3 regions of the Pseudoalteromonas sp. S4741 genome follow, and region 1 is predicted to be linked to each of the others. Evidence: predicted binding sites of a transcription regulator. Region 1 holds the regulator's gene; each other region holds the start of a gene.
What was found. Region 1 encodes ArgR, which controls arginine synthesis, uptake and breakdown. Its sites were predicted from a motif close to ANTGAATANNTATTCANT; they were not measured.
Positions count from the first base shown of each region.

Region 2: the regulator ArgR is predicted to act here: its motif matches at 1,208-1,225, upstream of argC (N-acetyl-gamma-glutamyl-phosphate reductase).
Region 3: the regulator ArgR is predicted to act here: its motif matches at 1,600-1,617, upstream of gltB (glutamate synthase large subunit).

Region 1 is NZ_PNCN01000074.1:4,495-7,783, forward strand. Features, by position in the region: gene CWC30_RS11650 (ABC transporter ATP-binding protein) at 1-841, shown strand, start outside; gene CWC30_RS11655 (Dyp-type peroxidase) at 887-1,786, shown strand; gene argR (transcriptional regulator ArgR) at 1,844-2,311, opposite strand; gene mdh (malate dehydrogenase) at 2,527-3,289, shown strand, end outside.
Region 2 is NZ_PNCN01000026.1:33,551-36,839, forward strand. Features, by position in the region: gene argE (acetylornithine deacetylase) at 6-1,151, opposite strand; gene argC (N-acetyl-gamma-glutamyl-phosphate reductase) at 1,373-2,386, shown strand; gene argB (acetylglutamate kinase) at 2,383-3,150, shown strand; gene CWC30_RS04485 (ornithine carbamoyltransferase) at 3,158-3,289, shown strand, end outside.
Region 3 is NZ_PNCN01000014.1:20,137-23,425, forward strand. Features, by position in the region: gene CWC30_RS02170 (ATP-binding protein) at 1-384, opposite strand, end outside; partial or broken gene CWC30_RS19025 (hypothetical protein) at 351-632, opposite strand; partial or broken gene CWC30_RS02175 (efflux RND transporter periplasmic adaptor subunit) at 621-1,014, opposite strand; gene gltB (glutamate synthase large subunit) at 1,719-3,289, shown strand, end outside.

The sequences.
Region 1 (3,289 bases):
TGCTAATACGTTTGTTTCACCTGAGCATCGTAATATTGGCATGATGTTTCAAGACTATGCGTTATTTCCGCATTTAACGGTGGCTAATAATATTGGCTTTGGCCTAAGCGGCATGAGCAAAGCAGATAAACACGCACGCGTAAGTGAAATGCTAAAGCTGGTACACTTGGTAGGCTGCGCCGATAGATTCCCTCATCAACTCTCTGGTGGGCAACAGCAGCGAGTAGCGATTGCACGTGCATTAGCTTATAAACCTAGCTTACTGTTACTTGACGAGCCATTTTCTAATATTGATACCCAAGTACGATTTGAGTTAATTGCCGACATTAGACGCATTATTAAGGCGCAGCAAGTATCGGCTGTGTTTGTTACTCACTCAAAAGAAGAGGCGTTTGCTTTTTCAGATACGCTTGCGGTTATGCACCAAGGTAAAATTGCGCAGCAAGGTACGCCAGAACAGCTTTTTGCTAAACCACGTTCAAAGGAGGTTGCAGAGTTTCTGGGTCAGGGCATATACTTAAGCGCCACCGCATTAACCGCCACTGAATATCAAACGCAGTTTGGGGTGGTTGAATCAATACAGCCACAGCAGCATGGCGTGGCGGATAAGGGCGTTATTTATGTGCGTCCGCATCAACTTGAACTTGTTAGTAATAACGATACTCAACAGCAATGTGAGCGGGTTAGTATATTAAGTAGTCGCTTTATTGGCTCTGCTTATGTATACACTGTGGTTATTGCTGAGCAAGAAATAGAAGTTGCAGCTCAGTATGGCCAGTCATTTGAAATTAATGAACAGGTTATAATAAAAATAAAACCGCACACGGTGAATTTTTTTTAATCGTAATTAATCGCTGTGTTTTGCTCTAAAAAGTAAGGAATGACAATGGCGCAAGCGCAATCAGGGATTTGTGCTGAAGCAAACTTACACGGTTTGCACTTATTTTTTAATGTACTTGATGGTCACGACGAACTACTTCGCGCTAAGCTTAAAAAAGTGAGCGATATTGAAGATGAGTTTAGTGATCAGTTCTCTGAATCTATGCTTTCTTGTATGGTCGCCATTGGCGCGCAATATTGGCCACACATTCTGCCTGATTATATGCCAAGTGAGCTGCGAGGCTTTCCTAATATTACCCATAGCGATTTTGTGATGAGTGCAAGGCCATGCGATTTATTTGTGCAAATCCGCTCAGACAGAGAAGATGTAAACCACCTGTTTGCATTGCAAATATTAAAACTTTTCAACCCTGATGTTGAGCTGGTGGAGCAAATTCGAAATTTTCGTTTTTTAGATGGCCGTGATTTTAATGGTTTTATTTATGCGGGCGATACTCCGCATGGTCGTCAAAAACGGGTAACGGCCCTCGTTAATAAGCCCGATAGCTTTGAAGATCAAGGCAGCTATATTCATGTTCAGCGCTATAAGCATGACTTAACGTTATGGCAGCACTTGTCGTTGCAAGAACAAGAACAAATAATGGGGCGTACTCGTCTCGACAATACCCTAATAAGCCCCGCACTTGAAAGCAGCCATGCGACTCGAAGTGAATTAAAAGATGAACAGGGACAAGCATTATTACTAAATCAAAGTATGCCTTATGGCGACGTGTATGAGCAGGGAATGTTAATGATTATGTGCTCGGCTAAAGGGGATGCATTCGAGAAAGTGCTCAACAGCCGTTTAGGGCAGGGGGAGCATTACGATCATTGGCTTGACTTTACTCAAGCAGATATGGGCTCTGCGTTTTTTGCACCCTCAGTGCGATTTTTAAAGCAGTTATAAAACAAGCCAGTAACGGCTACGTATTAGCATAGCCGTAACAATGATAACCAAACGTGTTTAAACCGTATCAAACAAAATACGCACACGCTCTAATGTGAGGTCTATTTCTGATACTTTCGCTGGCGCAATAAAAATAGTGTCATCGCCGGCAATTGTTCCTAATACGCCATCTGCTTTACCTAATGAGTCAAGTAAACGGGCAATTAGCTGCGCAGCGCCTGGGCTGGTGCGAATAATAATCATCATTTCGTTATGCATAATGTCAATAACTAACTGGCGTAACGGGCTTTTAGCGGTTGGTACACCCATTTCGGCAGGTAAACAGTACACCATTTCTTGTTTTGCATTGCGGGTACGTACCGCGCCAAACTTACTTAACATCCGCGACACTTTACTTTGGCTAATATTATCAAAGCCTTGTTCTTTTAATGCGTCGACTATTTCGCCTTGTGAGCCAAAATTTTCTTCTTTTAAAAGTGCTTTAAAGGCTTTTACCAATGCTTCTTGTTTGTCTTGTGGTTGCATAGTGTCTAGTTAGTTATGTTGTCGATACTGCAAATTCTACACAAAAATGCATATTTATGCAGCAGTTGTTTAGGTTTTGCTGCGTTTAAACAGTAAAGTTTACAACTATGGTCGAAAATATAGTTAAAATAGGCAGGATAAATTTGTTTTTAGTCGCTAATTTCTTTATCTTATGAACCACAAATATTTCCTTCCTCAAATCACGGAGAATTCCAATGAAAGTTGCTGTATTAGGTGCTGCAGGTGGTATCGGTCAAGCGTTGTCTTTATTATTAAAAACAGGCTTACCAGCTGGTTCAGAATTATCACTATATGATGTTGCGCCAGTAGTTCCTGGTGTTGCTGTTGACCTTTCTCATATCCCAACAGATGTAAAAGTTGAAGGTTTTGGTGCAGATGCACTAGATAAAGCATTAACAGGTTGTGATATTGTTTTAATCCCAGCGGGTATGCCGCGTAAGCCAGGTATGGATCGTGCAGATTTATTTAATGTTAACGCAGGTATCATTAAAACATTAGCAGAAGGCATTGTTGCTAACTGTCCTAAAGCGCTTGTAGGTATTATCACTAATCCAGTTAACGGCACTGTACCGATTGTTGCTGAAGTATTCAAAAAAGCAGGTACTTACGATGCTAAGCGTGTATTTGGTATTACAACACTCGATGTTATCCGTTCTGAAGCGTTTATTGCTGAACTTAAAGGCGTAGACGTAGCAAGTGTTAAAGTACCAGTGATTGGTGGCCACTCAGGCACAACCATTCTACCGTTACTTTCTCAAGTTGAAGGTGTTACTTTCACTGATGAAGAAGTGGCTACACTAACTCCTCGTATCCAAAATGCAGGTACTGAAGTAGTTAATGCTAAAGCGGGCGGTGGTTCTGCAACATTATCTATGGGTGCTGCAGCAGCACGTTTTTGTATGTCTCTAGTTAAAGGCCTACAAGGTGAAGACGTTGTAGATTATGCATACGTTGCTG
Region 2 (3,289 bases), on a different contig from region 1:
ACTGATTAAAAGCAACTCGCCTTTATGATGTTGCTGATAATTTGTTGCGAAGGCTTTATTTTTTCCATCGCTAAATATTCATCGGGCTGATGCGCTTGGTTAATTGAACCCGGTCCCATGACGATGGTTTCACAACCCAGTTGTTGTATAAATGGTGCCTCAGTACAGTAATTAACAGCCACTGCTTTTTGCCCTGCTATATTTTCGGCTAGTTTAACTAACGCGCTGTCTGTGCTTCCTGTAAATGCTGGAATTGGCTCATGTAAATCAATCACACTGACCGAATTAGGGTATTGCTGATTTATATCGTAGGTTGCATCAAGCAGCAATGCTTGCAGCTCTTGTACACTTAAGCCAGGAAGAGGGCGCATATCAATGTGCATTTCACAGCAACCGCAAATCCGATTTGCATTATCGCCCCCATGAATATTACCTAAATTGAGCGTTGGGTGAGGAATTTCAAAGTGATTTATTGAATATTTATTCTTAAGTTGTTCTTTTAAGATTAGCAATTTTGTAATCACTTTATGCATCACTTCGATGGCGTTAAGACCCCGTTCGGGATCTGAGCTATGTCCTGAACGGCCGACAACTCTTATTGCTGTACTCATATGACCTTTATGAGTAAATACCGGAGTCATATCAGTAGGTTCACCAATAATACAGCGACTTGGCTTTAAATTTGGGTGCTTACAGATTTGTTGTGCGCCAGCCATAGTAGTTTCTTCGTCTGCGGTGGCTAATATTAAAATTGGTTGTGTTTGTTGCTTTTCATCAAGCTCACTAATAGCCTGCAGTACAAAAGCAAAAAAACCTTTCATATCAATGCTACCTAAGCCAAATAGTTTGTTATCTCGCTCAGTTAATTTAAATGGGTTGTGATTCCAACGACTATCATCAAATGGCACTGTATCAGTGTGGCCTGCTAGCATTAAACCGCCGTCGCCTTGACCGCGTTTTGCTAATAAGTTGTAGCGACCTTTGTTGTCTTCTAACTCTATTATTTCACAGTTAAAACCTAAGCTTTCACACCATTGCGCTAGCAATTCAATGACACTTTTATTACTCATGCATAAATGATCTTCAATGGCACTGATAGAGGGGGCAGCAATCAATTGCTGGTACATCGAAATAAATGACGGCAGAGACATAAAAAATTCCAAAATAAGTATTCATTTTAATTGCATAACAATATAAAAGTATTTACTATGAATATCAATTCACTTTTTAAGCATAAATATATTAAAGTTGCGCCATGAAAATAATACGACGATAGTTATCACTCATAAATTTAATCTGTTTGGCTGGGTTATACCCTAGTGTAAACAAACAACATGGAATGTGGTCACTAATTTTAGATAAAGAGTAAATAATGAACGTAGTAATTATAGGTGCCAGCGGTTACAGCGGCGCAGAACTGGCTAGCTTAGTAGCAAAACATCCAACTCTTTCGCTAACTGGTTGTTATGTATCAGCGCAAAGTTTAGATAAACATAAATTGCTTAGTGAATTGTATCCTGAGCATTTAGGATTACTTGATTTACCTCTGCAGCCACTAAATGAACATGCACTTGCTGATATCACTCATTCAGCAGATTACGTTTGTCTGTGCACCGATCATAAAGTAAGTGTTGATTTAGCCCCTCAGTTTTTAGCGATGGGCAAAAAGGTATTTGACTTGTCTGGTGGTTACCGTCTTGAAAGTAATGAAGATTACGTCACTTATTATGGTTTTGAACACCAACATCCAGAACTACTTAATCAAGCGGCTTACGGTCTTGCTGAATGGAATAGTAAAGCCATTACTGATGCTCAGTTAATTGCTGTTGCTGGCTGCTATCCAACGGCTGCATTAAATGCATTAAAGCCTCTTCAACAAGCGTGCTTGTTGAGTGATGAAAAAATTATTATTAATGCGGTTTCTGGCGTAACTGGCGCAGGGCGAAAAGCCAGCATCGGTACGCATTTTTGTGAGGTATCACTTGCACCCTATGGTTTGTTTAACCATCGTCATGGGCCTGAAATACAACAGCACCTAGGTCATGAGGTGTTATTTACTCCTCATTTAGGTAATTTCCCGCGCGGTATTTTAGAAACCATTTATGTACAGCTAAAACCGGGTGTGACCAGTGAGCAAGTAACTAAAGCGTATCAAGTATTAGCAGATGAGCCGTTAATTCGATTGCTTGGTGGCAAAATTCCCTCCATTAAAGGGGTAGCAAAACAACCCTATGTTGATATTGCATGGCAGCAGCAAGACTCACAATTAATAGTAATGGCAGCGATTGACAATTTACTAAAAGGGGCGGCTGGTCAGGCTCTGCAATGTATTAATTTGTCAATGGGTTTGCCTCACACTACAGGTTTAGTAGGAGCGTTTAAATGAGCAGTAAAACGTGGGTTATTAAACTCGGTGGCGCAGTACTCAATACTGAAAATGCCGCTAAAGCGCTTTTTGAGGTTCTTAATGAGCAACATGAGGCACAATTTGTCATTGTTCATGGCGGTGGCTCATTAGTTGACCATTGGCTAGCAGAAGCCGGTTTTGCCAGTGCTAAACACCAAGGTTTGCGTATCAGCCCTAAAGAACAGATGCCTTATATTGTAGGAGCATTAGCGGGAGCAGCAAACAAACAATTAATGGCGCAAGCAATGACTGCTGGGCACAAACCCGTTGGCTTGAGTTTATATGAAGCTGGAATAACAGCATCACAAAAATTAAAAGCGCTAGGGCAAGTAGGTCAATGCCATAGTAATGATGATTCTATTATTAATGAATTACTCAGTGGCGGGCGTTTACCTATAGTCAGCTCCATCGGTTTTGATGAGCAAGGGCTTTGGTACAACGTCAATGCTGACGAAGCAGCCGCCGCGATTGCGAGTAATTTAAACGCCGAACTTATTTTTATGACAGATGTAGAAGCGGTGCTTGATGTGAATAAGCATCCACTACATCAACTTGACACAAAACACATTGATACTTTAATTGCAGAGGGAGTAATTGTGGGCGGGATGGAGGTCAAAGTTAAGACCAGCCTTCACGCTGCCCAACATTTACGACGCGGTGTGTACATTTCCAGCTGGCAAAAGCCAGAAAACTTAACTGCTTTGCTGCAAGGCGAGCATGTCGGAACTAAAGTAACACCATAGGTTGAACATGTTTAAAGATTTTTTAACGGGTCTAGAATTAGACCAACAAGGCGCACTAAATTTATTAAAGTTAGCGCAAGATATTAAAGAAAGCCCAAGTAAATATAGCCAAGTGCTAGCTGGTAAGTCAGTGGTTACT
Region 3 (3,289 bases), on a different contig from region 1:
AATTTGCCCATGGTGGGCTTCAACAATTTCTCGACACAGTGCCAAACCTAATCTACTTCCTGCCACTTTGGTAGAACAAAAAGGGATAAGCGCACTGGCCATAACTGTTTCACTCATGCCTTTTCCTTTGTCGCTCACATTAACATGAGTGCCGAGACTATCTTGTGTTACTTTTAAACTAATATGCTCTGCTAGCGACTCTGATTCATGTGCATTTTTCAACAGGTTAATGAGCAATTGTTCTATTTGGGTTTGATCGGCTTGTGTAGTGATGTCTTTTTGAAGGTCGAAATTAAATTGCCATTGGCTTTGTAATTGATCGAGTAATGAATGCCAGTCAACCGTCGTTATTATAGGTGGTGGAAGTTTAGCAAAACCAACCATAGCCTTGAACGAACTCGTTTTTTAAGGTTTTGTGCACCTTGGTACAAGGTGAAATCAGCAAGTTGACCGTCTACAACTTGAATGTTTCGAGGGGCACGCCGAGCAAGTTCTGCATCATGGGTGACCATGACAATGGTTGCGCCATCACGATTTATTTGTTCAAGCAGCTCCATTATTTGACGAGCCATAAGGCTGTCGAGATTACCAGTTGGTTCATCGGCTAATAAAAATCGTAGCTCGCCCTCAAGACGAGCTAAAACAGTATTGCTGCTTTAATTCGTTTGTGAACTCGGGGCTCTCAACCATGGCTATTACATCATTCAGTTTTACTGAGTCACCAGCATTTACCTTCAATGAAACAAAGCCTCGTTCAGGGCTGTAAACTTTTGGTGCTCTGGCGGCCACAATTTTACCGCTGGCTGCAGCATCGCGTATTAGCGATTGGCGCATCTCTGTGGCTATTTGTAGGCTTACTCTATAAACCGAGATAGTACCTTCTTGATCAGTATTTAATAATGCATATACACATAGAGCAACTAAGCCCGCAATAAATATAAACAGCCATATGTTTTTTTTAAAATTTATAGGTCGTGAGATTTGCGTGTCTTGCCCGCTAGTGCCTTTAATCATTATTTGTTCTCTTTGCTTAGTGTTTTTCAAACACAGTAATTATTAGCGAGGCAATAAACAGAATAATTGGTGAAATTAAAAATAAGCCAATAGTAAACATTCGAATGCCCTCAAAATTTATGTAGTTATGCGATATTCGAATAGCGCTCCATTTTTTTATCTTGTTGAATTTAATTACTTTTTATTTTTAAACTTTCTTTTTATATGTCCGCGGACATAAAAAGTGTCCGCTGCGGGGTGAGATTACCTCAACGTAAAGCAAAGAAAGTTGATAATTAATGCATAGCATAAGACTAACGTGCAAATTCATTGAATAAACTATGTGCTAATAAAAGTCGATGTAATTAAATGTCATGTTTAGATGTATTACGAATAAAGCAAAAATGATGGAATGATATTCGGTGAATAGTTATTCACATTGAGGCTCATTTACGTTTACGTAAACTGCTTATTGTGAGGAGGCTTTATTTACAAGTTCTTAAAAATAACACCGGTGTCATTAAAGTTTTCGATCCAATATCTACTCAAATGTTAATATTTAGCATTGTTTTATGATTTTTAATGAAGTTGAAATATATTCAATATAATGAATATATATTCAGAAAGATATTGACTCAGGTTAGGAATAACGCTAATTTTGATCGTCTGTTAGCAAATCGTCGAGCCGTTCATCCACGTTAACAGTGCAGCAAGGGGAGGGGTCCATGTTATATGACTCAAAACTAGAAAAAGATAATTGTGGCTTTGGCTTAATAGCCCAAGTTAATAACAAAGCGAGTCACCGACTCATCCGTACGGCGATCACCGGTTTAGATCGCATGCAGCACCGCGGCGGTATATCTGCTGATGGTAAAACGGGTGATGGTTGTGGCTTGTTACTTCAAAAACCAGACAGCTTCTTTCGTGCTATTGCTGCTGAAAATAATTGGCATTTAGGTAAAAATTACGCCGTTGGGATGATTTTCCTCAATGCTGATCCAGTATTAGCACAAGCAGCTAAAGATGTTTTAAGCGAAGAACTAGAAAAAGAAACGCTTAATATTTTAGGTTGGCGTGTTGTCCCTACCGATCCATCAATGTTAGGACCTATAGCCCTAAAGCAATTGCCTGGGTTTGAACAAATTTTTATTAGTGCGCCTGAAGGGTGGCGTTCTAAAGATTTAGAGCGACGTTTATATGTTGCACGTCGTCGTGCAGAAAAGCGCTTGATGGATGATGAATCATTTTATATTGCGAGCTTATCTGGGCTAGTCACCATCTATAAAGGCTTAATGATGCCTGCTGACTTGCCAAATTTTTATCTCGATCTTGCTGATATTCGCATGACCAGTGCTATTTGTGTTTTTCATCAACGCTTCTCTACAAACACACAGCCTCGCTGGCCTTTAGCGCAACCATTTCGTTATTTAGCGCACAATGGTGAAATTAATACTATTGAAGGTAACCGTCAGTGGGCCCGTGCACGCTCTTATAAATTTGCTTCGCCGCTTATTCCTGATTTACAAAGCGCAGCGCCGTTTGTTAATGAAACAGGGTCTGACTCATCTAGCCTCGATAATATGCTAGAGCTGTTTTTAGCCGGTGGTATGGATTTATTCCGTGCGATGCGTATGCTGGTACCGCCAGCATGGCAAAAAAACCGTGCTATGGATGACGACCTTCGCGCATTCTATGATTTTAATTCTATGCATATGGAACCGTGGGATGGCCCTGCAGGGATTGTTATGTCGGATGGGCGTTTTGCTGCCTGTAACTTAGACCGTAATGGCCTGCGCCCTGCGCGCTATATCATTACTCAAGATGGCTTTATTACTTTAGCCTCTGAAGTTGGGATATGGGATTACACCGCTGACGAAGTGGTCGAAAAAGGACGTGTTGGCCCGGGCGAACTCCTCGTTATTGATACTAAATTAGGCAAAATTTGGCATTCAGATGAAATTGACCAAGATTTAAAATCACGCCACCCTTATAAGTCGTGGTTAGAAGAAAACGTTAAACGATTAACGCCTTTTGAAGCACTTACCGAGCAAGATGCGGGCAATCGCTCATTTGATGATGAAACCCTTGTCAAATACCAAAAGATGTTTGGCTATACTAACGAAGAGCTAGACAGCGTCATTCGTGTCATGGGTGAAAATGGGCAAGAAGCCACTGGCTCAATGGGTGACGATACGCCGTTTGCCGTACTGAGCGAAGGGCACCGTTCACTTTATGATTATTTCCGTCAAAAGTTTGCTCAGGTTACTAATCCGCCAATTGATCCGTTACGTGAAAA